4 regions of the Planococcus sp. TJ-302 genome follow, and region 1 is predicted to be linked to each of the others. Evidence: riboswitches for the same ligand, from Rfam matches in the RefSeq annotation. Region 1 holds a riboswitch; each other region holds the start of a gene.
The links. A riboswitch is a leader RNA that binds a small molecule or an ion and turns the genes downstream of it on or off. The one in region 1 is predicted to bind S-adenosylmethionine.
Positions count from the first base shown of each region.

Region 2: it holds a riboswitch for S-adenosylmethionine, as region 1 does, so the genes downstream of both, AC4EHB_RS12645 (bifunctional homocysteine S-methyltransferase/methylenetetrahydrofolate reductase) here and AC4EHB_RS14915 (methionine ABC transporter ATP-binding protein) in region 1, are expected to answer to the same signal.
Region 3: it holds a riboswitch for S-adenosylmethionine, as region 1 does, so the genes downstream of both, mtnK (S-methyl-5-thioribose kinase) here and AC4EHB_RS14915 (methionine ABC transporter ATP-binding protein) in region 1, are expected to answer to the same signal.
Region 4: it holds a riboswitch for S-adenosylmethionine, as region 1 does, so the genes downstream of both, AC4EHB_RS12710 (MetQ/NlpA family ABC transporter substrate-binding protein) here and AC4EHB_RS14915 (methionine ABC transporter ATP-binding protein) in region 1, are expected to answer to the same signal.

Region 1 covers NZ_JBZDOI010000004.1:51,030-58,452, reverse strand. Annotated here, with positions in the region: gene AC4EHB_RS14950 (3-hydroxyacyl-CoA dehydrogenase/enoyl-CoA hydratase family protein) at 1-286, shown strand, start outside; gene AC4EHB_RS14945 (acetyl-CoA C-acetyltransferase) at 315-1,487, shown strand; gene AC4EHB_RS14940 (acyl-CoA dehydrogenase FadE) at 1,528-3,309, shown strand; gene AC4EHB_RS14935 (arsenate reductase family protein) at 3,473-3,826, shown strand; gene gcvH (glycine cleavage system protein GcvH) at 3,906-4,286, shown strand; gene AC4EHB_RS14925 (toprim domain-containing protein) at 4,358-4,696, shown strand; gene AC4EHB_RS14920 (thioredoxin family protein) at 4,703-5,014, shown strand; SAM riboswitch class I at 5,062-5,166, shown strand; gene AC4EHB_RS14915 (methionine ABC transporter ATP-binding protein) at 5,248-6,273, shown strand; gene AC4EHB_RS14910 (methionine ABC transporter permease) at 6,266-6,934, shown strand; gene AC4EHB_RS14905 (MetQ/NlpA family ABC transporter substrate-binding protein) at 6,969-7,423, shown strand, end outside.
Region 2 covers NZ_JBZDOI010000002.1:364,243-371,665, reverse strand. Annotated here, with positions in the region: gene AC4EHB_RS12660 (DUF6920 family protein) at 1-646, shown strand, start outside; gene AC4EHB_RS12655 (aldo/keto reductase) at 761-1,744, shown strand; gene AC4EHB_RS12650 (acyltransferase family protein) at 2,014-4,002, shown strand; SAM riboswitch class I at 4,186-4,292, shown strand; gene AC4EHB_RS12645 (bifunctional homocysteine S-methyltransferase/methylenetetrahydrofolate reductase) at 4,366-6,225, shown strand; gene metH (methionine synthase) at 6,206-7,423, shown strand, end outside.
Region 3 covers NZ_JBZDOI010000001.1:2,141,773-2,149,195, reverse strand. Annotated here, with positions in the region: gene AC4EHB_RS10440 (2-hydroxy-3-keto-5-methylthiopentenyl-1-phosphate phosphatase) at 1-465, opposite strand, end outside; gene AC4EHB_RS10435 (2,3-diketo-5-methylthiopentyl-1-phosphate enolase) at 471-1,685, opposite strand; SAM riboswitch class I at 1,765-1,874, opposite strand; SAM riboswitch class I at 2,476-2,630, shown strand; gene mtnK (S-methyl-5-thioribose kinase) at 2,708-3,892, shown strand; gene mtnA (S-methyl-5-thioribose-1-phosphate isomerase) at 3,892-4,953, shown strand; gene AC4EHB_RS10420 (sugar ABC transporter substrate-binding protein) at 4,950-6,032, shown strand; gene AC4EHB_RS10415 (sugar ABC transporter ATP-binding protein) at 6,095-7,423, shown strand, end outside.
Region 4 covers NZ_JBZDOI010000002.1:376,680-384,102, reverse strand. Annotated here, with positions in the region: gene AC4EHB_RS12725 (CPBP family intramembrane glutamic endopeptidase) at 1-93, opposite strand, end outside; gene groES (co-chaperone GroES) at 291-575, shown strand; gene groL (chaperonin GroEL) at 768-2,396, shown strand; SAM riboswitch class I at 2,568-2,694, shown strand; gene AC4EHB_RS12710 (MetQ/NlpA family ABC transporter substrate-binding protein) at 2,895-3,722, shown strand; gene AC4EHB_RS12705 (acyl-CoA dehydrogenase family protein) at 3,761-4,948, shown strand; gene AC4EHB_RS12700 (DegV family protein) at 5,343-6,188, shown strand; gene AC4EHB_RS12695 (GAF domain-containing protein) at 6,375-7,313, shown strand; gene AC4EHB_RS12690 (threonine aldolase family protein) at 7,409-7,423, shown strand, end outside.

The DNA.
Region 1 (7,423 bases):
GCCAGTACGCGAAAAAGTGCCAGTCACTGGCGAACCAGGCTATGCAACGCTTTTGCTGGGCGCAGAAGGAATGCACATCTCAGGCTATATTTCCGATTATGATTTGAAGATCGCAAAAAAATTGGCACATGTCTTGTCAGGCGGAAAATTGCCGTACGGCACTTTAGTTGACGAGCAATACCTGCTCGATTTGGAGCGTGAAGCGTTCTTGAACCTGGTGTCAAAGCCGAAAACACAACAACGGATGCAGCATATGCTGGTCAAAGGCAAACCGCTCCGGAACTAATAGCTTGATATTAAAGGAGGAAAAAGAAATGCGCGAAGCAGTAATCGTGGCCGGAGCAAGAACACCGGTCGGAAAAGCGAAAAAAGGCTCTTTAGCGACTGTGCGGCCGGATGATTTCGGCGCATTGGTAGTGCGGGAAGCATTGAACCGGGCAGGCTATGACGGTCCGATAGATGATTTGATCATGGGCTGTGCAATGCCGGAAGCGGAGCAAGGTATGAACATCGCCCGCAACATCGGTGCATTGGCAGGTTTGCCGGATACAACGCCGGCAGTGACAGTCAACCGTTTTTGCTCGTCAGGTTTACAGTCGATTGCCTATGCTGCCGAGAAAATCATGGTCGGCTCTGCGGAAGCGGTCATCGCTGGCGGAGTCGAATCGATGAGCATGGTGCCAATGATGGGCAATGTCATCCGCCCCAACGCAAAATTGGCGGAAACGGCACCCCAGTACTACATGAGTATGGGCCATACAGCTGAACAAGTAGCAAACCAATACGGCGTCAGCCGAGAAGACCAGGACGCATTTGCCGTCCGTTCGCATGAGCGAGCGGGTGCAGCAATTGCAGCTGGCAAATTCGATGACGAAATCGTGCCGGTCGAAGTGACCAAACGATTTGTCGATGAAAACAATAAATACCAGGAAAAAACGTTCATGTTCAAGATGGACGAAGGTGTGCGCGACGGCACGAACATCGGCGGCTTGGCCAAATTGCGCGCAGCCTTTTCTGCCCGCGGCTCGGTGACAGCTGGGAATTCGTCGCAGACATCTGACGGTGCAGGCGCATTATTGGTAATGGACCGGGAAAAAGCGGAAGCGCTTGGGCTTAAGCCTTTGGCTAAATTCCGTTCATTCGCGACAGGCGGGGTTCCGCCTGAAGTCATGGGCATCGGCCCGATCGTGGCAATTCCGAAAGCCTTAAAACTGGCCGGCTTGTCAATCAGCGACATCGACGTCTGGGAATTGAACGAAGCTTTCGCTTCGCAATCGCTGGCTGTTGTCCGCAACCTCGGCATCGACATCGATAAAGTGAATTTCAACGGCGGAGCAATTGCCCTTGGGCATCCGTTGGGCGCAACAGGGTCGATTTTGACCATCCGCATGATGAGTGAATTGAAGCGCCAAGGCAAGCAATTCGGCGTAGTGACGATGTGCATCGGCGGTGGAATGGGCGCAGCAGGCGTCTTTGAAATGCTATAGAAATTAACAGTGAACCAATAAAAACAAGGAGGAATTCACAATGGAACAAGAAAAAACATTGATCAAAGGCGGCAGTTTCCTTATCGAAGAGGCAGACCTTTCCCGTGTCTTCACACCAGAAGATTTTACAGAAGAACATAAAATGATTGCCAAAACGACCGAGGATTACGTCAACACCGAAGTAATGCCTGTCGTAGAGAAATTGGAAAACCACGAGTTTGAACATTCCGTGCGCTTGCTGAAATCAGCTGGCGATCTTGGCCTGCTAGGAGCAGACGTTCCAGAACAATACGGCGGACTTGGACTTGATAAAATCGCTTCAGCATTGATTGCTGAAAAAATGTCGAAAGCCGGCGGATTTTCAATCACGCACGGCGCACACGTCGGCATCGGTTCATTGCCAATCGTCCTTTTCGGCAACGATCAGCAGAAACAGCAATATTTGCCGCGCTTGGCGACAGGCGAAATGATCGCTGCTTATGCATTGACTGAGCCGAGTTCAGGGTCAGACGCATTGGGCGCGAAAACAACTGCTCGCTTGAACGAAGCTGGCACGCATTATGTGCTGAACGGGGAAAAGCAATGGATTACCAATGCCGGTTTTGCTGACGTCTTTGTGGTATATGCGAAAATTGATGGCGATAAATTCTCAGCGTTCATCGTTGAACGTGCTTATGCCGGCGTTTCAGTCGGACCGGAAGAAAAGAAAATGGGCATCAAATCTTCATCTACACGCACATTGATCTTAGAAGACGCGCAAGTGCCTGTGGAAAACCTTTTGGGCGAAGCAGGGCGCGGGCACATCATTGCGTTTAACATCCTGAACATTGGCCGCTACAAATTGGGAGTGGGCACAATCGGAGCTTCAAAACGCGCGATGGAAATCACGATTCCTTATACAAATCAGCGCCAGCAATTCAAGACGCCGATTTCATCGTTCAACTTGACTCGCGAAAAATTGGCGACGATGGCTTCTCACTTATATGCTGTAGAAAGTTCGGTTTACCGCACAGTCGGTTTGTTCGAAGACCGCATGAGTGATTTCACGGATGAGCAGCAGGCTGACGGCAAATTGGTGGCCGATTCAATCGCTGAATTTGCAGTTGAATGTTCGTTGAATAAATTCTTCGGCACAGAAACGCTTGATTACATCGTTGACGAAGGCGTTCAGCTTCACGGCGGGTATGGCTTTATGCAGGAATACGAAATCGAGCGCATTTACCGCGATTCCCGCATCAACCGCATTTTTGAAGGAACGAATGAAATCAACCGTTTGCTGGTTCCGGGTACGTTATTGCGCAAAGCATTGAAAGGTGAGCTTCCGCTGCTTCAGCACGCACAGAAGTTGCAAGAAGAATTGCTGATGATGATGCCAGAAGAAGTCGGCACAGAAGCTTTGGCGCAGGAAAAATATCTTGTCCGAAACGCGAAGAAAATCGCTTTGTTGGCAATCGGCTTAGCGGCGCAGACATACAGCACGAAATTGGAGCAGGAGCAGGAAATTCTCGTGAACATCGCCGACATCGTCAGCAATGTCTTCGCGATGGAATCTGTCGTTCTCCGCACAGAGAAAGCAATTGCGGCATCAGGCGAAGTAAAAGCGCAGCAGAAATTGCTGTACACGCAGATTTATTGCCAGGAAGCATTCGATAAGATCGAGAAAGACGCGAAAGAAACATTGATCGCAGCAATCGAAGGCGACAACCAGCGCATGATGCTTTCTGCATTGCGCAAATTAACGCGTTCGACGCCATACAACGTTATCGCGAAAAAACGCGAAGCGGCAGTCAAATTGGTCGAAGCAGAAAAATACGTGGTGTAATAGGGACCAACAGGCTCATTCGGTGAGCCTGAAAACGAAAAGAGGATTGGGCAGGGGGCCTAATCCTCTTTTTGCGTTATTCGGGAGGCACAAGCGAAGGGAGTATTTTACATCGACGCAGCGCCCGCGATTTGGTAAGCTTGGAAAAAAAGGAGGATTTTTCTTGATTACCTATTACGCATATCCGAAATGCACAACTTGCCGAAAAGCGAAAAAATGGCTGGACGACCAAGGGATTGAATACAACGAGATCAATATTGCGGAAGCACCGCCTTCAAAAGAGCAGCTCAGCGAAATTTATGGAGCGAGCGGAGTCGACTTGAAGAAGTTTTTCAACACAAGTGGCATGAAATACCGCGAGCTTGGCTTGAAAGACAAGTTGCCCCAAATGAGCGAAGAAGAACAGTTGGAATTGCTGGCTTCTGACGGCATGCTCATTAAACGTCCGCTGGCTTACGGCTACGACAAAGTGACACTCGGGTTCAAAGAACAGGACTTTGAGTCCAGCTGGAGATAGAGCAATTGATTTCTTGTATTTCCGATTTGTTTATGTCAAACTTAGATATGAGTAAACTACATAATATGGAGGGTTTTCGATGAGCACACCACTAGAACTTCGTTATTCAAAAGAGCATGAATGGGTCAAGGTAGAAGGCGCGACAGCACGGATCGGCATTACTGATTTTGCACAAGCTGAACTTGGAGATATCGTTTTTGTCGAATTGCCGCAAGTTGGTGACGAACTGAAAAAAGACCAGCCTTTCGGCAGTGTCGAGTCTGTTAAAACTGTTTCTGAACTTTACGCTCCAATCAGCGGAAAAGTACTGGAAGTAAACAGTGAGCTTGAAGACAGCCCGGAATTTGTTAACGAATCCCCTTATGAAAATGCGTGGATGGTGGTAATCGAATCCCCTAGCGAAGCTGAATTGGGCGAATTGATGACAGCTGAGCAATACAAAGAAATGATCAACGAGTAATTCCAAAGCGCCTTTGTGGCGCTTTTTTTATACACAATTCTGGACATACTTTCCGAGCGAGGTGTTGCTTTATGGAAAAAGTGATTGTGGTGGAAGGAATCAGCGATAAAGTGAGGATAGCGCCGCTTATTGCAGAACCCGTGACGATTCTTTGTACAAATGGTACAGTAAGTGCAACAAGGCTTGAAGAATTGCTGCTGCCGTTTGAAGAAATGGATATCATCATATTGGTGGACGCGGACAAATCAGGCGAGAAGCTGCGCAAACTGGTGAAGCGCGAGTTTCCGGAAGCCCGCCATTTCTATATCAACCCGAGCTACAAAGAAGTAGCTGCTACACCTATCCGCATCCTGATGGATATACTGATATCAGCAAACGTTCAAGTCAATAAGTTTATAGCTGAGGGATGAAACCGCATGAATGAATGGACACATAAAGAATGGCTGAAAGAGAAAAATACAAACGACGTGGCTGCTTACTACCTGTATGCGCCGATGTGCGGAACTTGCCAGATTGCTTCGAAAATGCTGGAGGTCGTGCAGGAACTGGTACCGGATCTGCCAATGGGAAAAGCAAACTTGAACTATGTGCAGGAAATCGCTTCGCTGTATCAAGTGGAAAGCGTCCCGTGCCTGCTCATCACGCAAAATGGACAGCTGAAAGAAAAGATTTACGCGTTCCAATCCGTACCTTATCTGTATGGAAAGTTAAAATCAGTTGACGTATAAATCCAGGCATGGTAAATTAAATTTCTGAAATTAATTAAATATCGTTACTCTTATTAAGAGTGGTGGAGGGAAGTGCCCTATGAAGCCCGGCAACCGTCATGAAAATGAAATGGTGCCAAGTCACGCGAAGCTGAAACTTCGGGAAATGAGAGATCGGTTCAACTTTTTAAGTTACCCTTCTGCTCATTTCTGCGCAGAAGGGTTTTTATTTTTGGATTAGGAGTGTTTATGGAATGATTGAACTTAAAAAGTTATCGAAAGTGTTCGATACGGGCAAAGGCTCGTTGACAGCGGTCGATGGAGTGGAACTGGACATTGCACCAGGCGAGATTTTCGGCATCATCGGCTATAGTGGAGCAGGCAAGAGCACGCTCATCCGTTTATTGAACGGATTGGAAAAGCCGACGTCGGGGTCAGTCGTCATCAACGGCCAGGACATCACAGCGATCAACAGCAAGGAATTGCGCAAAGCACGCCAGAAAGTCAGCATGATTTTCCAGCATTTCAATTTGCTGTGGTCGCGCACCGTCAAAGAAAATATCGAATTTCCGCTTGAAATTGCAGGAGTGCCGAAAGAAAAACGTGCTGAGCGTGTCTTGGAACTTGTGGAGCTCGTTGGACTCACCGGAAGAGAGAACGCGTATCCTGCGCAGCTATCCGGAGGGCAAAAGCAGCGCGTCGGCATTGCCCGTGCTTTAGCGAACAACCCGGAAGTGCTGCTTTGCGATGAAGCCACTTCTGCATTGGATCCGCAGACGACCGATTCGATCCTGGATTTATTGGTGGATATCAACAAACGCTTAGGATTGACCATTGTGCTCATCACTCATGAAATGCATGTCATCCGTAAAATCTGCCACCGCGTCGCCGTCATGGAAGGTGGACGCGTCGTAGAATTAGGAGACGTTCTGAACGTTTTCCAGGCGCCAAAAGAAAACATCACCAAACGTTTTGTTGCTCAGGTGACAGACACCGAAGATTCCCAGGCAACCATCAAGCATTTGCGCGAACTGTATCCGTCGGGTGTCCTCATCAAACTGGTATTCGTCGGAGACCAAACCGAGCAGCCGATCTTAACGAAACTGATTCGTAAATACCCTGTCGATATCAACATTGTGCAGGGGAATATCGCACATACGCAAAGAGGGGCTTATGGAACATTGATCTTACAAATAAAAGGCTCACAGCCTGAAATTGATGAAGCGATCGCTTTCCTTAATGCAGAAGACGTCCAAACGGAGGTGATGGCAAATGATTGAGTCATTATTCCCGAACGTCGACTGGAATGATATGTGGGAAGCTACGCTCGAAACCATTTACATGACCGCGATGTCGACATTTTTCACGTTTGTCATCGGTTTGGTGCTCGGCATCGTCCTATTTTTGACAGCACCGAAGCAATTATGGGCCAACAGCATTGTCAATTGGCTGACCGGTGCATTCGTCAATATTTTCCGTTCAATTCCGTTCATCATCTTAATCATTTTACTGATTCCATTCACGAAGTATATGATCGGAACGATTCGCGGACCGAACGCCGCATTGCCGGCGTTGATCATCGGTGCTGCACCATTTTATGCACGCATGGTATTGATCGCCCTGAAAGAAATTGACAAAGGCGTAATCGAAGCCGCCCGGTCAATGGGTGCAAGCACGTGGACCATCATTCGCAAAGTGCTGCTTCCAGAATCAAAACCGGCACTTATTTCCGGCATCACGGTGACAGCCATTGCCCTTGTCGGTTATACCGCAATGGCAGGCATCATCGGAGCCGGTGGCCTTGGCACCCTGGCGTTCCTTGACGGTTTCCAAAGAAGCCGCCAAGACGTCACACTTATGGCCACGATCCTCATATTGATCATTGTATTTGCCATCCAGTTTATCGGTGACCGTTTGACTGTAAAGTCGGACAAACGCTAATCATAAAAAACACATAAAAAGGGAGACTGACAACATGAAGAAATTTGTAGCAGGAACATTACTAACAGCATTCGCATTAGCGGGATGCGGAGCAGACGAAGGCGGCTCAGGCGAAGAGTCATCAACATTGAAAATCGGTGCATCGAATGTGCCGCACGCTGAAATTCTTGAACAAGCTAAACCGATTCTTGAAGAACAAGGCATCGAACTTGAAATCGAATCATACCAAGACTACATTTTACCGAACCAAGACTTAGAAGCAGGTGAAATTGACGCTAACTACTTCCAGCACGTTCCTTATCTGGCTTCACAAGTAGAAGAGTTCGGCTATGAGTTTGAAAATGCCGGCGGTATCCACATCGAGCCAATCGGCGTTTATTCTCAAGAATACGATTCTTTGGAAGAACTTCCAGAGGGTGCTACTATCCTAATGAGCAGTTCAGTTGCAGATCACGGCCGCATTTTATCTATGCTTGAAGCGCAAGGTTT
Region 2 (7,423 bases), on a different contig from region 1:
CAAAGCGGAAGTGCGCAGTATGTACTTGGAGCAGACAGGGCAAATCAAGCTGAAGCCGGAACAGAAGCATTGGACTCCTGCCAAAGCGGAGCAGTATTCAACTTTCGAGCCCCCGGAATTCACGTGGAAAGTGGATATGAAGATGGCACCTGGCATCCATATCAGCGGAAAGGATGTCTTCCGCAACGGGCGCGCACAGATGCGCATCAAATTCAACGGCATCATGCCGCTGTCGAAGACTGAAAACAGCCCTAAGACGAACCAATCGTCGCTGCAGCGCTATTTAATGGAATTATCCTGCTGCCCGCCGGCGGCATTAAGCTCTTACGTCAGCTGGCAAAGAGTCGATGAGACGACGGCGACAGCAATGATGGAGCTGAACGGTGTGTCCGGCAATGCAGATTTCCATTTCAACGCGCAAGGAAAATTAGAATCGGTCAAGGCATGGCGCTATAAAGACAGCAACGAAGGGGCCGAGATGGTGCTCTGCACCGCGAATATCCTAAGTTATATGGAAGCAGGCGGCATCAAGGTGCCATCTAAGATGGAGATTGTTTGGAACCTGCCGGAAGGGCCATTTACTTGGTACGAATTCGAAGTCAGTGGCGTCCATTTCAACGAGCCTGCGCCTGCAGGGCGGCATTGAGCAGGGAATTAGTTTATCTGTCAAATGACAAGGGAAAAGACAGGTTATGGAAAGCCACAGCTAGCAAGCTGGGGCTTTTGTTCGTGATAAACTGAGGGAATGGGAGTGTAGAAGATGAATTATCGGGACATTGGAAAGACGGATATGAACGTCAGTGAATTGAGTTTTGGCACGTGGGCAATCGGCGGCGATTGGGGCAGCAACGACGACAGCGAATCGCTGCGCGCCCTCGATTATGCCATGGATGAAGGGGTGAACTTTTTCGATACCGCAGACGTTTATGGCGGGGGCCACAGTGAAGAGCTATTGGCAAAAGCCACCAAAGGCAAAGAATCGGACATCATGATCGCGACGAAATTCTGCCGCGCAGGTGATGTCCATGATCCCGCGACGTATTCGGAAGAAAGTGTCACGGCATATTGCGAAGCCAGCTTGCAGCGATTGGGGCGCGAAGCGATCGATTTGTATCAAATCCATTGCCCGCCGATTGAGATTTTGCGGGATGGCCGGGTCTTCGAAAGGCTGGATAAACTGAAGGCACAAGGAAAAATCCGCCATTACGGCGTCAGCGTTGAAACGGTTGAAGAAGGCTTGCTTTGTCTTGAAAACCCCAATGTCAGCAGCCTGCAAGTCATTTTTAATCTGTTCCGCCAAAAACCGCTCGAGGAATTATTCCCGAAAGCGTTGGAGCAGGGCGTCGGCATTCTGGCACGTGTGCCATTGGCAAGCGGCTTGTTAACCGGAAAATTCACCAAAGACGCCGAGTTCGAAGCGGCGGACCACCGCAATTTCAACCGCGACGGCCAGGCATTCAACGTCGGTGAAACATTTGCCGGCCTGGAGTTCAACAAAGGCGTCGACCTGAGCAATGAATTGAAATGGATTGCGGAAGGGCGCGGCAGTATGGCGCAAGCTTCGCTAAAGTGGATTTTGGAACACGATGCGATTTCATCAGTCATTCCGGGTTTCAAAAATGTGCGCCAAGTAAAAGACAATCTGCAGACGTTGGATGCCGAAGGGTATTCAGCCGAAGAGCTGGAGCGTCTGTCGCAATTCTATAGAGAAGAAGTAGCCGGGGCAATTAGAGGCCCTTATTAAGGGTGAAATTTCTGGAGAGCCTTATCTCGAAGAAATTCCCTTCATTTGAATCAGAAAAAGCTTTGCCGTCTATCGGTGAAGCTTTTTTTTTGCAGCAAATGGTTCAAATGTAGGATAAGCTGTTGTAACTTTTGTATGGGCGCGTTAAACTTAAATGGGAATTAGTGGTTTATTTATTAAAAATATAACAACTTAAAACTATTTGTAAAAATTATTGAAATATTACGCTATTAGTTTTTTGAACTAGCAAAGAATAGGGAGGTAAAAAAATGGCAGATTTACGAGTGCCCGAAAAGCGCTTTCGGCCAGAATTGGAAGGAATACGCGCGGTGGCAGCTCTTTTGGTGGCCATCTATCACATTTGGATCGGGTCGGTGTCCGGTGGGGTCGATGTCTTTTTTATCGTCTCAGGGTATTTGATCACAACATCTCTTTTGTCGCGGATGGTGCGGGAGGGCCGTATCAATTACGCGGAAAACTTGCTCGGGCTGGCAAAGCGGTTGTTTCCGCTGGCGTTTACAGTAATAGCAGTGAGCGCAGCGGCGTCGATTTTTCTCTTGCCGATGAGCACGTGGAAGCAGACAATCGCGGAATTGTTTGCCTCAATTTTTTATTTCCAGAATTGGCAGCTCGCGAATAGCGCGGTTGATTATTTGGGGCAGAACAACCAAGCGAGCCCGTACCAGCATTTCTGGGCGTTGTCGATTCAAGGCCAGTTTTACGTGACGTGGCCAATCGTCATCACGCTCGTGTACCTTCTCGCGACGAAAATTTTGAAGACACCGGTGCGCAAAACGTTGCTTGGGGTGCTGGCGGCTATTTTCTTCGCTTCGCTCAGCTACTCGGTTTACATCACCGCTGTCAATCAGCCGTGGGCGTATTTCGATACATTTGCACGCGCCTGGGAATTCAGCCTCGGCGGGATGCTTGCGCTGCTGCTGCCGTATTTGAAGTTTCCGGATCGTGCGCACCTCATCATGGGATGGTTGGGCCTTACGATTATCGCGTTTACGGGGATGCTGCTTCCGGTGTCGACTGTGTTCCCGGGCTTTGCAGCGCTGCTGCCGACAGGTGGGGTGATCTTGGTCATCATAGCGAGTGAAAACGGCAATCTCTTCGGTGTGCAGAAATTGCTCGGTTCGAAGCCGTTTCAATACTTCGGCAGCATTTCCTACGGCTTTTACCTCTGGCATTGGCCATTGCTTGTTTTCTATTATGCCTTTTTCAACACCGAGACGGTTTCGCTGTTTGGCGGGCTCAGCATTTTGGCAGTGACGTTCGTGCTGTCGATCGTTACGATTTGGCTCGTCGAAGCACCTGTGCGGCAGATGCCGGTCAAGCAATCGAAAAAACGTTTGACGAAAGTACTCGTCACACTGATGATGCCGGCCATTCTGGTTGGCGTGTCGTGGAGCGTCTTTGTCCAGGCAAGCAGCAGCGTCGCCGTTCCTGTCGTAACCGAAGACAATCCAGGCGCCCGTGCTGTTTCGGAAAACATCCAGCCGGCGATTGAAGCCGAGCTCAAGCCGGATTTTCTGACTGCGAAAGAAGTGCTGCCGGCCTTTTATAATGACCAGGACTGTACTTCCTCCGGCAGCAAGAACGCTAAATTGAAGGAATGCTCGTACGGTGTGACGGAAAATCCGGAGCATGTGCTTGCATTGGTCGGCGGTTCACATTCAGGGCACTGGTTCCCGGCGCTTGAAGAAATCGCGGAAGAACTGAATATGCGTATCGATGTCTACAACAAGGATGCATGCCGCTTCACGAACGGCGATTTCGATGGGTTATTAACGGAAGCATGCATGACATGGAATGATCAACTCCATCAGCGGCTCATGGAAGATCCGCCTGATTTGATTTTCACAACGGCGAACGTAAGTTCCAAAGCAACCGTGCCGCAGGTTTATATCGACAAATGGAAGCAATTTGAAGGTGTAACTGATATTTTTGCGGTGCGCGACAATCCACGGATGAAAGTCGACCCGACGCTTTGCCTTGATGCCTCGACTGTAGAAGACTGCTCCGTGCCGCGCAGCGAAGCGCTGGCCGCTGTAGCACCGTGGGAAAACACGGAAGGCATTCCGGGCAACGTGACATTTGTGGACATGTCGGAATATTTCTGTATTGATGATCTGTGTTCGCCGGTAGTTGGCAACGTGCTCGTCTACCGAGATAAGCATCATTTGACGACACTCTACTCCAAAACTATGGGTCCGGCACTAAAAGAGCATCTTGAGCCGGTGCTCAAGAAGTAACTGAAACGATAAACGCACCGCCAGCAAGCTAATTGCCGGCGGTGCGTTTTTTATTCTTCCATTTGTGTGGAGGGTCCTTGTTTAACGCTAATAAACAGAAAGTTCTCTGTTTTTAGACGAATTTTCTTGACCAGCGTCCCGTATGCAGGTAAGATTTTAAGAATACAAAAACTGCATAGTGAATTCTTATCGAGAGAAGTTGAGGGACTGGCCCTGTGACGCTTCAGCAACCAGCCATTCGTGGTCAGGTGCTAAATCCAGCAGGCATGCAATGGCCTGGGAGATGAAAAGGAACGAGTTTAACGACCGTAAAGCCTTCTTTTTCATGGAGGGCTTTTTTCTATATACAGGAGGGTGAGCGGCATGAAGTTATTGGATGCATTGAAAACGCGCGTGTTGACAGGGGACGGTGCGATGGGGACGCTGCTGTATTCGTACGGCATCGAGTATTGCAACGAGGAGCTGAACCTGCAGCGGCCGGAAATCGTCAGCAAGATCCACCAGGATTACATCAAAGCGGGAGCCGATATCATCCAGACAAATACGTACGGTGCGAATGCCCATAAGCTCGCGCGCTACGGCCTTGAAGAGCAAGTGAAAGACATCAACCTCGCTGCGATCGATATTGCGAAGCGCGCCGCGTCGCCTGGCGGGCAATACGTCTTCGGTACAATTGGCGGCATTCGAGGCATGCGGAAAAGTGATGCCACGATGCAGGAAATCATTGCGATGGTCGACCAGCAGGCGCAGCATTTATTGTCAGGCGATCCGGACGGCTTGCTGCTCGAGACGTATTACGATTTTGAAGAGCTTGCTGCGACGGTCACGCATTTGAAAAAGATGACGGATACCCCGCTGATTGCGCAAGTGTCGATGCACGAGCCGGGCATCCTGCAAAACGGCATGTCGCTGAACGAAGCACTGCACCAGCTTGAAGCGCTCGGAGCGGAAATCGTCGGCGTCAATTGCCGCCTCGGCCCGCACCATACGATCCAAGCATTCGAAGAAGTGTCGCTGCCGGAAAAAGCCTTCCTGTCGGCCTATCCGAACGCCAGCTTGCTCGACGTGGAAGACGGCCGCATTGTCTATGAATCGGAAGCCGATTATTTTGGCCGGGCTGCATTGTTGTTGAGAGAAGAAGGGGTGCGCCTCATCGGAGGCTGTTGCGGCACGACGCCGAAGCATATCGAAGAAGTGAAAAAGCGCATGCGCAATTTAGTGCCGGTGACAGAAAAGCAAGTGGTGGCGAGAAAGCCGATCGTCATCCGCGAAGCGGAAGCGCTCGACGCCAAGCCGCTGCACGAAAAAGCGAAGACGGAGCGCACGATCATTGTCGAACTCGATACGCCGCGCCATTTGGACGTCTCGAAATTTATCGAAGGCTCGAAGGCGCTGAATGCGGCGGGAGTCGATGCAGTGACGATGGCCGATAATTCGCTTGCTTCGCCGCGCATTTCCAATATGGCAATGGGCTCGATTTTGAAGCAGCAGGAAAACATCCGGCCGCTTGCGCACATCACGTGCCGCGACCGCAATTTGATCGGCCTGCAATCGCATTTGATGGGGCTTGACGCACTTGGCATGCATGATATCCTGGCAGTCACGGGAGATCCGACGAAAGTCGGTGATTTCCCGGGAGCGACAAGTGTCTATGACGTTTCCAGCCTGGAATTGATTCAGCTGATCAAAAAGCTCAACGAAGGCATTTCGTTTTCCGGCAAGCCGCTGCGCAAAAAAGCGAACTTCTCAGTGGCGGCGGCATTCAATCCCAATGTCCGCGTCGTCAGCCGGGCGGTCAAGCGGCTGGAACAGAAAATCGACAGCGGCGCAGATTATTTCATTTCCCAACCGGTGTTCACAAAAGAGAAAATCATTGAAATATACGAAGAAACAAAGCATTTGAGCACGCCGATTTTCCTTGGCATCATGCCGCTGACAAGCATCCGCAGTTCGGAATTCCTGCACAACGAAGTGCCAGGCATCAAGTTATCGGAAAATGCGCTTGAGCGGATGCGCGCATGCGGCGACGACAAGGAACGGGCGACGGCTGAAGGCATTGCGATAGCGAAGGAATTGATCGATACTGCGGCTGGCCTATTCAATGGCATTTACTTGATCACGCCATTTTTCCGCTACGAAATGTCCGTGGAATTGATCAATTACATCAGGCAACTAGATTTGAAGAAAGAAGGCGAAAGCAGCCATGTCCAAAACACTTATTGAACAGCAGCTTGAAAAACGGATCTTGATCATCGATGGCGCCATGGGAACGATGATCCAAAACGCCGATTTATCAGCGGAAGATTTCGGCGGCGAGGAATTTGACGGCTGCAACGAATACTTGAACATTGTACAGCCGGGCGTCATCGAAAGCGTCCATAAAGCCTATCTGGAAGCGGGAGCGGACATTCTTTGTACGAACACGTTCGGCGGTACGCCGGTGGTGCTCGACGAGTATGGACTTGGAGACCAGGCAACCGACATCAACCGCCGTGCTGTAGAAATTGCCAAGAAAGCGGCTGCTGACTATTCCACCCCTGAATGGCCGCGCTTTGTCGCAGGCGCGATCGGACCGACGACGAAAACTTTGTCGGTGACAGGCGGCATCACATTCGACGCATTGCGCGAAGATTTTTATGTACAGGCGAAAGCGCTGGTTGAAGGCGGCGCGGACTTGATCTTGCTTGAAACGAGCCAGGACATGCTGAATGTCAAAGCGGCGACCATCGGCATCAGGCAGGCTTTCGAAGAGGTAGACAAAGAATTGCCGATCATGATTTCAGGGACCATCGAGCCGATGGGCACAACGCTTGCCGGGCAAAGCATAGAAGCATTTTATATTTCCATTGAACACGTCAAGCCGTTGTCGGTCGGTTTGAACTGCGCAACGGGACCAGAATTCATGACGGACCATTTGCGCTCGTTGTCCGAGCTATCCGACGGCTTTGTCAGCTGTTACCCGAATGCAGGGCTGCCGGACGAAGAAGGCCATTACCACGAAACGCCGGAATCGCTGTCGAAAAAGCTGCGGGGCTTTGCTGAAAAAGGCTGGCTCAACGTAGTCGGCGGCTGTTGCGGTACGACGCCTGCGCACATCAAGGCTGTGAGAGAAGCAGTGGCTGGGCTGCCGCCGAGAAAACCGGACCAAACCGGGCATGGGCATGTCTTGTCCGGTATCGAACCGCTGCAATACGACGATTCGATGCGTCCGCTGTTTATCGGGGAACGCACGAACGTCATCGGTTCGCGGAAATTCAAGCGGCTCATCGTTGAAGGGAAATTCGAAGAAGCTTCTGAAATCGCACGCGCCCAGGTGAAAAACGGGGCACACGTCGTTGACATCTGCCTCGCGAACCCGGACCGCGATGAACTCGAGGACATGGCAAACTTCATGCACGAAGTGGTGAAGAAAGTCAAAGTG
Region 3 (7,423 bases), on a different contig from region 1:
GCGAATGATCGAGGGCTTGCAGCAGCCGCAGCCCTGGCTCGGGCATTGTTCGTCGCAGCCATGTGGAAATTCAAGGCGGATCGACTCGCCCGAGAAATCCGCTTCGTTGCAATAAACGCCGGAAAAAGGGCCAAACGGTTTAATGAGCGGATGGACAAAAAAGTCGATGCCGCCGCTGACGACATAAAGAGGAATTTCGCGTTCGCGTGTATAGGCGACAAAATCGGCGAAACCTTCACGGATTTGCGCCTGTTCCAAGACAAACTTGATAATTTCATTTTTTTTTGCTGCAGGCAGCAGCGAGAACATTTGCGCAACGCCGTCGCGGATGGATATTTCCTGAGACAGGATTTGGTCTTTTATCGGATTCCATCCCGGCGGATCAAAATGCTGGAGGATGGCGATGATGTTGTCTGAATTGGTGATGGTGCCGTCAAAATCACAGAAGATGACCGTTTTATTCATGGTTGTTACCCCCATATATCCAATGCTGTTTTTAATTCATGATTTTGTTTTGCTGCTTCGGCAAGTGAATGTTCGTTAAGCACGGCGTCAATTGCCTGGCGGAATGCTTTGCCGCCGCCTGCCGCGCCGTCCGGATGGCCGTGGACGCCGCCGCCTGCGTTAATGATGCTGTCAATACCGAAATCTTCGAACAGCTGCGGCACGAGGCCGGGATGAATGCCAGCTGAAGGCACCGGGAAAGAGCGTTTCAACGCGCTTGCTTTCACAAGCTCTTCGCCAAGCGCCAAGGCCTGGCTTTTTTCAAGTGCAACACTGCCGTAAGGGGAGGGGAACAACGAGAAGTCCGCTCCGGCAATGCGCGTCAATTTGCCGAGTGCGAGCGCTGTCGCTAATCCGTAAGTCGGAGAAGAAGTGAACGCCCCGCTGAATGCCGGATGGGCCATCAATGGAAGCTGAATGTCCGTGTCTTCCGCCAATTCCTGCAGAACGTCGAGCCCATAAGCGTGGACATTGAAGAGCAACGCGTCAGCCCCCAGTTCTCGCGCTTTTTTCGCTTTGTCGCGAAGTGTAGATGTGCGCCCTGAAAGGTTCACGGCATACAAAGTGCGGTGGCCCGTTTCTTCGAATACGCTCTGCAGCACGCTTTTGCCAGCAGTAATCCGCTGCTCAAATGGCGTCAACGGATTGTCAAAAAGGATTTCGTCGTCTTTCACAAGATCGACGCCGCCAAGCGCCTGCTGGCGGAGCTGGGCTTTCAAAAATTCCAAGTCCCGGCCGATCACACCTTTGAAAATACTCATAACAAGCGGGCGGTCATGGACGCCGATCAAACTGCGGACGCCTTCGATACCGAAATGCGGCCCGGGGAAATGCCCAAGCAGTTCATCGTCGAACGCCAAATCAAGCAGCTTCACTTCGCCGTCGAGCGACAACTTTCCAAACACCGTCGTCAGGATGGCGGGCAGGTCCGGCGAGAAATTTGCGCTCGGATAAGAGATTTGCGCTTCGGCGCGAATCAGTCCCGGTTTCAGCGGATGCGGTGCATCATCAAACTCGGTGACCGAGACCACCTCGCCTTTATGCTGTTTTAATTGCTCCTGCTCAAGCAACGGCAAATCGGTCCACGAGCCGATCGTCAAGCCAAGCGCGATGCCTTCCGCCTTTTTCTTGAAAGAGCCGGGTTTTCCGTAAAGCTGGTAAGTAGCTGTCAATCTGCTCAAATTATCCACACTCCGTTTACATTGATTGAAAACATAAAAAAACCTCTTCAAACAAGAAGAGGTTAATGGGCTTAACAACTTCTTATTTCTCAGCCTGTCAAACGGGCTGCAAGAATTAGCACCGTGTCCATTGCTGGACCGGTTGCCGGGTGTCATAGGGCTTGTCCCTCCACCTGCTCTGAATAAGAATGCGTATTCAATTGGTTTCGATATACAAAGTAATTCTGATTATTCCACGATTAAAACTTTCTGTCAATAATTATCTGTAAATTGTGGATGAGAGGCAGTCTGAATATTCGACCGATATTCCGCAAAACAGCTGCGAAGGCATGGACCCAAGCATTGGGGCAATGCCTTTGCGACGAAGTGCGCAGCACTGCAACGCACTTTAATGTCTCGAAGCTAGCGCAGCGATGCAGAGACAGGAGCAGTAAGGTTTTCTCCGCTGTTTTGCTCCATATCTCGAGAATCGAAAGCAACTTCAGAAAGTGTGTCTTTCATGTTCTTCGTTAAAAGAAATGATTCTGTATTAAAATATATCTTTGAATGCAGCGTAAGGCGGCGAGGGCAAACATACTGCTCCTGCATCGCTGCGCTAGCTTCGTCGCAAAGGCTAGGCCTAGCCTAGCCTTTCCTGCGGGATCAGTGGGTCAATGGAGGCTCCATGCCCACCCCGCGGTAAGCGTCCGCCTGAAGCGAAATGAAAAGGAATATTGAAAAAAGTTATTGACACTCAATTCTGAACCATGATAGGATTCTTTTCAAACAGCATACACATACGCATTAAAAACTCTTATCAAGAGCAGGCAGAGGGAAATTGGCCCTATGACGCCCAGCAACCGACCGTAATACCTTCGTGAGAAGGGGCGCTTCAGCGCCGGGATGAAAATCCCGCAAGGCACGGTGCTAATTCCATCAGAAATGTACATTTCTGAAAGATAAGAGGCATGGAATCTATATTTCTGAGCCTCTTTCTTTTGGGAAAGAGGCTTTTTATTTTGCATTCGAAAGGTAGATGACATATGGCAACAGCAGCTAAACAATACGAAGAATTGACAGTAGAGTCCGCCATTGAGCTTGCGAGAACGCATTATCCATTCCCGGCTGGCGCGGCATTGCAATGCGACGAAATCGGCGATGGCAACTTGAATTACGTATTCCGCGTGACGGATCAGGAAAGCGGCAAGAGCGTTATTTTGAAACAGGCGCTGCCGTATGCGAAAGTCGTCGGCGAAAGCTGGCCGCTGACGTTGCAGCGCGCACAGATCGAGGCAGATGCCCTTCGGAAACACGGTGAATTCGTGCCGAATCTGGTGCCGGCTGTTTATGCCACGGATGCGGTATTGGCTTTGACGGTCATGGAAGATTTATCGCATTTGACGATTGCCCGCGAAGGCTTGATTGCCGGAAAGGCGTATCCGCAGCTGTCGACGGATATCGGCGAATACTTGGCGCGCACCTTGTTCCAGACATCGGATTTTGCGCTTCATCCATTTGAAAAGAAAAAGCTCGCTGCGGCTTTCTCGAATCCGGAGCTGTGCAAGATTACCGAAGACCTGATTTTTACAGACCCGTTTTTTGATAATGAAACCAATGATTTCGAGCCGGAGCTGAAAGAGGCTGTGGAAGCGCGATGGGCTAACAAAGCGCTTCAGTTGGAAGCGGCGAAGTTGAAGTTTAGTTTTTTGACTGAAGCGGAAGCGCTGCTGCACGGCGATCTCCATACCGGCAGCATCTTCGCCAGCGACAGCGAAACGAAGGTTATCGATCCGGAATTCGCTTATTACGGGCCGATCGGCTTTGATGTCGGCTTGTTTCTCGCAAATTTGATTTTCCAATCACTGACGCGCAGCGGAGACCAGCGCACAGTGATCCATTCGCATATTGAACGCACGTGGGAAACGTTTGAAGCAAGATTCACGGCCCTTTGGGAAAACAAAGGCATTGAAGCTTATCAAGGAACGGAAGGCTATCGCGAATTCATCATCGAGAAGATTTTCCGGGATGCACTGGGCTTTGCGGGTTGTGAACTGATCCGCCGGACAATCGGCCTGGCGCATGTTAAAGACCTCGACGGCATCGAGGACACTGGCCGCCGTATTGAATTGAAAAAAAGGGCATTGCAGTTTGGCGAAAAGCTGATTTTGCAGCGTGCTGAAGTGAAAAGCATCTACGAAGTAACAGCGTTAATCGGGGAGGCGGAATAATGGCGATCCCGTTATCAATTTCCTGGAAAGACGGCAAGCTGACGATTTTGGACCAGCAGAAACTGCCTCATGTGATCGAGTACGTGGCGCTGGAAACCTTGGAAGACGTCTATGAAGCAATTTTGACGCTGAAAGTACGCGGCGCGCCGGCAATCGGTATAGCGGCTGCGTATGGATTGGCGCTAGCTGCAGTCCGCCACGACACGGATGAACTCCAAACTTTTTTCCATTTGGTTGAAAAAGACGCGGCGCATTTGGGCAGCTCGCGCCCGACAGCGGTCAATCTGGTATGGGCGCTAAAGCGGCTGACGGCAAAAGTGAAAGGTGCTGCAACCGTCGAGCAAGGAAAAGTGCTGTTGCTTGAAGAAGCGGTGCGCATCCATGAAGAAGACGAAGCGGCAGGCCGGAAAATCGGCGAATACGGCCTGTCTTTATTGGAAGGCAAAACGCGCGTCATGACGATTTGCAACGCCGGGTCAATCGCTACTGCAAAATACGGCACAGCGTTGGCGCCGTTTCATCTGGGCAGCGAACTAGGACGGCAATTTGAAGTTTATGCTTGTGAAACGCGTCCGGTTTTTCAAGGGTCCCGGCTGACGGTGTGGGAGCTGCAGCAATCGGGCGTCGACGTTACGCTGATCACTGACAGCATGGCCGCCCACACGATTGGTGCAAAAAATATTGAAGCGATCATTGTCGGAGCCGACCGCATTGCTGCGAACGGCGACACCGCGAACAAAATCGGCACTTTGAATTTAGCGCTGCTCGCTGATGCGTACGGCATTCCGTTTTATGTAGCGGCACCGGCATCGACATTCGACTTATCCATTTCTTCCGGCCGAGAAATTCCAATCGAGGAACGCAAAGCGGAAGAAATCACGCATATTGCCGGCATACAAATAGCGCCGGAAGGCACGAAAGTATTCAATCCCGCTTTCGATGTCACACCGGCACGGCTGATCAAAGCCATCATCACCGAACAAGGGGCCATCACCCCGGATTACAAAAAAAATATACCTGCCGTTCTCGGCGCTTACACAGGAAAAGGAGCAAATTCATGAAAAAACAATCGCTTTTATTCATCGCCTTATTATTGATCCTCAGTGCCTTTTTAGCAGCTTGCCAGCCAAAAGGGGAAGTCAGCGAAGAAGGCACGTCAGACGCAACAAAAGCGGAAGCATCGGACCACCCGTTATCCGGCAAAAAAGTAGCATTGATCATGCAAATCAACCTCGGGACGTTTTCTGCCCAATATATTGAAGGGGTAAAAGAGCAGGCCGGAAAATTCGGCGGCAGCGTGACAGTCTTCACTTCTGAAGGCGATTTGGCGAAAATGGCATCGAACCTGGATGCGGCGATCAACCAAGGCTTTGATGCCATCTTGATCGATCACGGCACGAAAGAAGCATTGAACCAAGGCGTTGAAAAAGCAGTGGAACAAGGCATTCCGGTTGTGGCATTTGATGCAGGCGTAGATGTAGAAGGCGTTGTTTCTCTTGAGCAAGGCGACCAGAAAATGGCTGAAATGACATTGGAACGTTTAGCTGAAGACAGCGGCGGCGAAGCGAACATCGTGAAAATCTGGGTAGCGGGCTTTGCGCCGATGGAACGCCGCCAAGTAGCTTATGAAAAATTCTTAACGGATAACCCGGGCATCAAAGAAATTACGGCATTTGGCGGAGCGACTAAAAACACCGCTCTAGATACACAGGCACAGATGGAAGCGGTTTTGAAACAATACCCGAACGAAGGTGACATTACAGCTGTTTGGGCAGCGTGGGACGAATTTGCAAAAGGTGCAGTGCGCGCGATTGAACAGGCGGGGCGCACAGACATTAAAGTGTACGGCATCGACATGAGCGATGAAGATTTGCAGATGATCCAAAAAGAAAACAGCCCTTGGGTGGCTTCAGCTGCAGTTGATCCGATGGACATCGGGCGCATCCAGGTCCGCTATGCATACCAATTGATCAATGGCGAAACACCGGAAGAAAAAGTGGTGCTGGATCCGGTATTCGTGGATGCTGAAAAACTTCCAACAGAAGCGATTACAACGAATGAATTGAGCGAGTATATTGAAGGATGGGGCGCGAGCGACCAAGGCTATACAGATGATTTGAAGGAACTTGAAGGCAATTAAAAAACGCAACGGAGCTGTCCTGCATGGCGGGGCAGCTCTTTTCTAAGAAAGGAGGCGGGCAGATGGAGCAACCGCTGCTGGAAATGACGGCTATCCGCAAATCATTCGGCAATGTCACGGCTTTGGAGCAAGCACAGTTCAGCCTTCAAAGGGGCGAAGTCCATGCCTTGCTCGGGGTTAATGGAGCCGGGAAAAGCACATTGATGAAGATTTTATCAGGCGTCTACAGCCAGGACGAAGGGGAAATAACGTTGAACGGCTCGCCGCTGCGGCTGCGTTCGCCGAAAGAGGCAAAAGAGCAAGGGATTTATACGGTCTATCAGGAAGTAGACACGGCCATCGTCGCTGAATTGTCTGTGGCAGAAAATATCCTCCTCGATACGTTTGCTGGAGGGAGCTCTTTTTTTATCTCCCAAAAGAAACTCTACGACGATGCGCGCAGGGTTTTGAAAGAGCTGCAGTCGGACAACATCGCAGTCGGCCAAAAAGCGGCCGATCTGACCTTAGCTGAAAAACAGCTGGTGCTGATCGCAAGGGCACTGGTCCATTCGGCCAAAATCATTATCTTCGATGAACCCACCGCACCGCTGTCGCTGCACGAATCGGCAAAATTATTTTCAGTTATCGAAAGTTTGAAAGCCCAAGGCGTCGGCTGTATTTTCATCTCGCACCGGCTGCCGGAAGTGTTTGAAATCGGCGACCGCATCACCGTCATGGCTGAAGGTAAATGGGTTCAGACCTTTGATGCTAAGGCTGTTTCACAGGAAGAAGTCGTCGAATCAATGCTCGGCGCAAAACTGAGCAATGAATTGGTGCACCGCGACCATGAAATCGGCGCACCGCAATTGACGGTGGAAGGTTTGTCTGACGAAGGCAAATTGAAAAATCTATCGTTCAGCGCAGCGGCTGGCGAAATTGTCGGCGTCGTCGGATTGGTCGGAGCGGGCAAAACCGAATTGGCGAAAGCACTGTTCGGAGAATCGAAGCTCACCTCCGGAAGCATTAGCCTCGGCGGCAAACTTTTGAAGTTGAAGCATCCATCAGATGCCATCAAGGCAGGCGTCGCGCTGGTACCGGAAGAACGGCGCAAAGAAGGCTTGTTCGTCCAGGAATCGCTGTCGGCCAATGCATCTTTCCCGAACCTCCGAAGATTTTCGCCGAAGTTCTTCATGGACAAAAGAGCGGAAAGGGCGTTTGCCAAAGACATCATCGGACGCCTCCAAATCAAGACCGACAACACCGAGACGCCGCTCATCCATTTAAGCGGCGGCAATCAACAGAAAGTGGCAATTGGCAAATGGATGTCGCTCGATTCCAGGCTTTACCTATTCGACGAACCGACCAAAGGCGTCGATATCGGCGCAAAGGTGGATATTTTCAAATTGATCCGC
Region 4 (7,423 bases), on a different contig from region 1:
CGGCGTCTTTTTTGTCTGGCGTTTGGCGGTGACGCTCAGTTTGCTTTTGCCGTTGCGGCTTGTATCGGTCTGCGCTTTTAAATTCAATTTCATTTCAGGTAGATTCCTTTCGTTAATGCATGCTCCTTCTATTGTAGAACTTTCACCGGGCGACCGCAAAGATTTAAAAAAAGAGAATGTTTTGACTTGCAAAAGAGAGGCGGTTTTATTAAACTGAGAAGTGGGTTAGCACTCGGGTGTTGAGAGTGCTAAGAAATATTTATTTAGATAATCTGAGGAGGGTGTTTCAATTGTTAAGACCATTAGGAGATCGCGTAATTATTAAGCTTATCGAAGCTGAAGAAAAAACTTCAAGCGGGATTGTATTGCCGGGATCGGCACAGGAAAAACCGCAGGAAGGCAAAGTGATCGCTGTTGGCAACGGACTTATCCGCGACAATGGACAGCGCACTGAATTGGACGTCCAAGAAGGCGACCGGGTCATCTTCTCGAAATATGCAGGATCTGAACTTAAATACGAAGGCAATGAATACTTAATCTTGCGCGAAAACGACATTTTAGCTGTATTAGGCTAAGCCATATATTCCTAATATTACGCAAAACGGCTCGCTTGCCGCGGGCGAGCGCCAAGCCGCTTCGTCGCTGCGCTCCTGCAGGGTCTCGGCTGTCTCGCTATCCCGCAGGCGTCTTCGCCGTTTTGCTCCATATTATTAACCGGGTGAATAACAATATAGAATGTTTTAACAAGATAGAGGAGGAAACTAAACATGGCAAAAGAGATTTTATTCAGCGAAGATGCACGCAGCCAGATGCTGCGCGGTGTTGATAAATTGGCAGATGCAGTGAAAGTGACACTTGGGCCGAAAGGGCGCAACGTTGTACTTGAGAAGAAATTCGGTTCACCCCTCATCACAAATGACGGCGTAACGATTGCGAAAGAAATCGAGCTTGAAAACCCGTTCGAAAACATGGGCGCGAAATTGGTGGCGGAAGTCGCTTCTAAAACGAATGACATCGCAGGAGACGGTACGACAACGGCAACGGTCCTTGCGCAAGCAATGATCCGTGAAGGACTGAAAAACGTCACTGCAGGCGCGAACCCTGTCGGCATCCGCCGTGGGATCGAATTGGCTGTCGCAAGCGCTGTGGAAGGCTTGAAAGCCGTTTCCCAGCAAATCGAAGGCAAAGAATCGATTTCACAAGTGGCAGCTATTTCTTCCGGTGACGCTGAAGTGGGCAACTTGATCGCTGAAGCGATGGAGCGCGTCGGCAATGACGGTGTGATCACGCTGGAAGAATCACGCGGCTTCACGACGGAATTGGACGTTGTAGAAGGCATGCAATTCGACCGCGGCTACCAGTCGCCATACATGGTGACGGATTCGGACAAAATGGAAGCAGTCCTTGAAAACCCGTTCATCCTTGTCACTGACAAGAAAATCGGCAACATCCAGGAAATCCTTCCAGTGTTGGAGCAAGTTGTTCAGCAAAGCAAACCGTTATTGATCGTAGCGGAAGACGTTGAAGGCGAAGCGTTGGCTACATTGGTCGTCAACAAATTGCGTGGAACGTTCAATGCTGTAGCTGTCAAAGCTCCGGGCTTCGGCGATCGCCGCAAAGCGATGCTTGAAGACATTGCAGCATTGACAGGTGCGGAAGTCATCACGGAAGACCTTGGCTTGGAATTGAAAACGACGAACATTGCACAGCTTGGCCGTGCATCGAAAGTTGTCGTATCGAAAGAAAACACGACAATCGTTGAAGGCGCTGGAGACCAGCAGCAGATTGTTGCCCGCGTGGCGCAAATCCGCAACCAGCTGGAAGAAACGACTTCAGAATTCGACAAAGAGAAATTACAGGAACGCTTGGCAAAACTTGCCGGCGGCGTAGCAGTCATTAAAGTTGGAGCGGCTACTGAAACAGAATTGAAAGAACGCAAATTGCGCATTGAAGATGCTTTGAACGCAACGCGCGCAGCAGTAGAAGAAGGAATCGTTGCAGGCGGTGGTACAGCGCTTGTCAATGTATACAATAAAGTCGCGGAACTTCTGGAAACAACAGAAGGCGATGAAGCAACAGGCGTCAAAATCGTTCTTCGCGCGTTAGAAGAGCCGGTTCGCCAAATCGCAACGAACGCAGGCCTTGAAGGATCGATCATTGTTCACCGCCTGAAATCGGAAGAAATCGGCATCGGCTTCAACGCAGCGAACGGCACTTGGGTCAACATGCTTGAGCAAGGAATCGTCGACCCGACGAAAGTGACGCGTTCTGCACTTCAAAACGCAGCATCCGTTGCAGCGATGTTCTTGACGACTGAAGCAGTCGTAGCAGACATCCCAGAACCAGCAGGCCAAGGCGGCATGCCTGATATGGGCGGTATGGGCGGCATGATGTAATCATCAGCCTTCCGGAAAAACTCCCTCTCACTAAGTGAGAGGGAGTTTTTCTATTCTGTTGGGTAAAATATTAAAATGATTTTCTGAAAATGTGTTGTAATGAAATGGATCGTCTGCTATTGTATTAATCACATCAGATTACTCGGTATTAAATTTCCGAGTATACATAAATTCTTATCTAGAGAAGTGGAGGGACTGGCCCTTTGAAGCTTCGGCAGCGGAACTAATTGGAGAACATTCCGATTTGTAACTGTGCCAAATCCAGCAGGTGCCCTAGACAGCACTTGAAAGATGAGAAGAGCCGGACCGTGAGCCCCTCTTCTTAATTATGGAGAGGGGCTTTTTTCTATTCAATGGATTGAGAGGAATGAGGAGTAAAAGGTATCGAACCGCCGAAATGTTTTACATCATTTCCAGTTTATAAAATTGCCGCATATGCAACTGGTTTAGATTTGTCAGGGGCAGAGTAAAATAATGAAAAACAAGGAGAGATAGCAAATGAAAAAGCGATTAATTGGTATGTTGGGGCTTTCAGCTTCCCTATTATTAGCGGGCTGCGGCAATGATCAAGCTTCCGGAAGGGATACGAAAGAAGTGCGGGTCGGTTTCGGAGTTGGCACTTATGAGCAGCAATTCAAAGAAGGCATCTTGCCCATCTTAGAGGAGAAAGGGTACACCGTTGATACGACAACCTTCTCTCAGAATATGCAGTTGAATCCGGCAATGCAAGAAGGTTCAATTGATGCGAGTATTTTTCAGAGTACAGCTTATATGGAAGGGATGAATGATGAATTAAACATGAATATGACCGGTATTGCTTTTGTGCCGAGTGCCCCTCAAGGATTATATTCTAAACATCATCAATCCCTGGATGAAGTGAAAGACGGATCAACCGTAGGGGTGCCGAATGATCCGGTAAACCAGGAAAGAGCGGTGCGTATTCTTGAGGAGTTAGGATGGGTGACTGTCTCGTCTGATGCAGGGGTTACAGATTTCAACCTGAAAGGTGTTGAAACAGCCGATTACGACATTGACATTAAAGTATTAGACCCTGCTCAAATTCTAGTATCACTGCAGGACATTGACTTTGGGGTCGTCAATGGCAATTATATTGCCAATGCTCCGGACCGGAAAATTACAGATGCCCTCAAGATTGAAGATACACCTGAGCAGCACCGGATTGTTGTAACGATTGAGGAAGAAAACGAGGATACAGAATGGGCGAGAGATTTGAAGGAAGCATATGAATCAGAGGAATTTAAGGAATACATCGAGTCGAATGAACAATATGACGGGTTCATCTTAACAGAGGAATGGGATCAATAAATAAGAACCCGTATTAGAAAAAGAAAGGTGAAGTGTACATGGATATCACAGCAGATAAGACCTTTGAAGAGCGTTTGCAGTTACTGACACATACGGTTGCCTCATTCTCAGAAAGAGCAGCCGAAAACGATCTTGAAGGAAGGTTTCCATTTGAGAATTTTAAAGAACTGAAAGCAATCCATTATCCTTCATTGACGATTCCAGCGGAGTACGGAGGGGCAGGCATCTCATTATATGAGATGCTGCGCTACCAAGAAGTTATCAGTAAGGCTGACGGATCCACAGGATTGTCCATCGGCTGGCACATGGGAATCATTAAAGATCTGGGAGAAAAGAATAGATGGAAAGAGTCTATGCTGAAAAAACTATTTGACGATATCAGAGAAAATGGGACATTGATCAATAACTGTGCGACAGAAAAGCAAACAGGAAGTCCGACAAGGGGAGGAAAACCTTCTACAACAGCTAAAAAGGATGGACGGCATTGGGTTATCGATGGCAGGAAGACGTTTACGACAATGGCTCCCGTATTGGATTATTTCAACGTAACAGCTGCGATTGAAGAGACAGGTGAAATTGGATTTTTCCTCATCCCACGCTCAAAAGTAGGGGTAGAGATCGAAGAAACGTGGGATAGTATAGCCATGAAAGGTACAGGGAGCCATGATTTGATATTGAATAACGTCAAGCTTGAGGAAGACTCATTAGTCGAAATTCTCGAACCTGGAAAAAAACAGGCAGCTGGATGGCTGCTTCATATTCCGGCATGCTACCTCGGCATTGCACAGGCAGCGCAGGAGTATGCCATCAGTTTTGCAAAAGAATACTCGCCGAATAGTCTTAACGGCCCGATTCTCGACCTGCCGAATGTTAAGCAAAAGATTGGCCAAATCGAATTGGAACTAGTCAGAGCGAGACATTTTCTATATTCTGTAGCGAAGCAGTGGGATGAGTCGAATGAAGAGGAACGATCAAAGATGAATCCGGAATTGGGAGCCGTGAAGGTAGCTGTCACCAATTCAGCAATCACCATTGTTGATTTGGCAATGAGGGTAGCAGGTGCTCATAGTTTATCAGAAAAGAGCCCACTGCAAAGATATTACCGGGATGTGAGAGCGGGCCTTCACAATCCACCTATGGATGATATGGTTATTCCGTTGCTTGCTGACTATGCGATTGGAAACCAGGCTGTGAAAAAAACTTTGAGTGAACAAGTCATTAAATAGCAACTAGAAGCTCTCCCGTTTATTCCACCCTCCATAAGAACTCGTTCAATTTGATTCATATTAAATTCATGAATATTCTTCTTATCTACTTCTTTTAGAAGAAATGAAACATCAAAAGAGCGCTGACCCTTTATTGGATCACCGCTCTTTTTTAGTATGAGCATTCGTCTCGCGCCTTAGGAAATTACGAACGTTTCAACTAATTATTTTGGCGGCTGCAACCATCAAGGAAATAGGCTATATAAGTTCAAATTATGTCTGCGCTTACAAACGTTCTTGTTGAGTTTGCGCTTATATGACACCTATCACTAGCCTCCCATAGGTGCGTCAGGTAAGTTATCCGTAGCAGAGAATTGCTTCCGATACGGAATTGCATTTAAAGGAGAATTTTTTTATGAAGAAAATAGCTTGGATAACGGATACAGCTGCGCAATTGGATGAAGCTTTCATCCAAAAACATCATGTATATGTCCTGCCTCTTAGTGTTGTTTTTGACGAAGGGTCATATCGGGAGTCCATCGACCTTACACAGGAAGAGTTTTATGATAAATTGCGCTTAGCGAAAGTCTCGCCTAAAACTTCGCAGCCAGCAATTGGAGAAATGCTTTCTTTATACGAAAAATTGCAGTCCGAAGGATATGATTTTGCGATTGCTTTACACTTATCAAGTGGACTTTCTGGCACATTTGAAAGCGCGCAGTCGGCTGCGGAAATGTCAGACTTCCAAGTGTATCCGATTGATTCGAAAATCGGTTCTTTTCCGATGGTGAAAATGATTGAAATTGGCGATAGCCTGTTGGCAGAAGGCAAGGACGTAGAAGAAGTTGTTGCGACAATAAAGGATATGACAGCTAAATCGCATTTATCTTTTATACCTTCAAGCTTGAACCAATTGCATAAAAGCGGTCGGGTTTCCGGCACACAAGCATTCTTAAGCAATATCCTGAACATCAAACTGGTCATTACGTTTGTAAATGGAAAAACGGTCATGAAAGAAAAAGTCCGTTCAAACAAGCGGGCAAAAAATACCGTGACTGATGCACTTCGCGCGGATAGGGCGAAAGGCACTGTACCGGAAGTTGCGGCTATTCATTGCAATAATGCGGCTGACGCAGAAATATGGAAGGACGAGCTTTTGCAGGAGTTTCCGGGCTTAAAAGTACAAGTTGTTCCACTTAGTGTATGTGTCGGGGTACATGCGGGGGAAGGAACTACGGGGTTAAGCTGGGTTGCTTATTGATTTTTTATTATAAACGGTTAAAAAAGAGGCGAATCCACAATGGGTTTGCCTCTTTTTAATCGGCTCCTTGATTAGCAGAAATCTTATTAAACAGCCTTTAGCTATATATGTTAAAATTTAAGAAATAAAGTAAAATTTTAGTTTAATCAACTGAGAAGTAAAACATGACAATAATCGAGGTGCATGATGGTAATAACGGTACAAGACTTGCAAATGTATAAGAATTTTGATGAGCTGGCTGAAGATGTCCTTGATCTTGCAAAAGAAATTCTGCCTGACCAATTGATTTACTTAACTTCATTCAGCGATACGCAGCAAATTATTTTGAAGCTGTCAGATCTTGACACAAGTATTCTTCTGACTGAAGGAATGACAATAAACCTTGAAGAGACAGTATGTGATCGAATTGATTTTGAAAAAAAACAGCCATTAATTTATGAGGATATTAAAAAAGCTTGTCCGAGTGATTTAAAAAAAGTACTCGAAGGAGCCAATATCAAGTCATACTTAGGGATTCCGATTTCCCGCGTAAACGGGGAGCGGTTTGGAACTTTGTGTGCAGTGCATCACGAAGAAAGCCATTTCAACAGCAAGAGCATAGTTCTGCTGCAAAGAATAGTCAGGATGTTTTCATATTATTTGGATCTGGAGCGCTTTGCCTATAGAGATTCTTTGACTGAACTATACAACAGGCATTATCTTTCGAAGTTTTTTGAAACCAATTCCATAAACGGAGGAGCGCTATACTTTCTTGATTTGGATGGATTTAAAAAGGTGAATGATGTGCATGGTCACGATACGGGGGATCTAGTGTTGAAGGAAGTCGCTCAGAGGCTCCAAAACTTTGTGAAAGAGTATAATGATGCTTTTGTCGTTAGATTAGGGGGAGATGAATTCATCATAAATTTCTCTGGCATCTCTAGCAAAGAGGAAAGCAGTAAGCGAGCGGAACAGTTGCTTAACGGTTTAAGTACATGGGGTGCCGAATATGAACTCTCCACAAGCATTGGCATTGCAACTTATCCTGCCGATAATGAAAACAATTTAAACACGCTTCTTAAAAATGCAGACGATGCCTTATATCGTGCAAAAAAAGCCGGAAAGAACACGTATAAGTTTTTTTAAGCAATTTTTCTAAAATAATCAAAAGGCATACTTTTTTCATTACAAGTAATATAGGAGACCCTTTCCTAAAAAGAGTGGTAAAAGGAGCTTACAAGATGGGCGAAACAAGC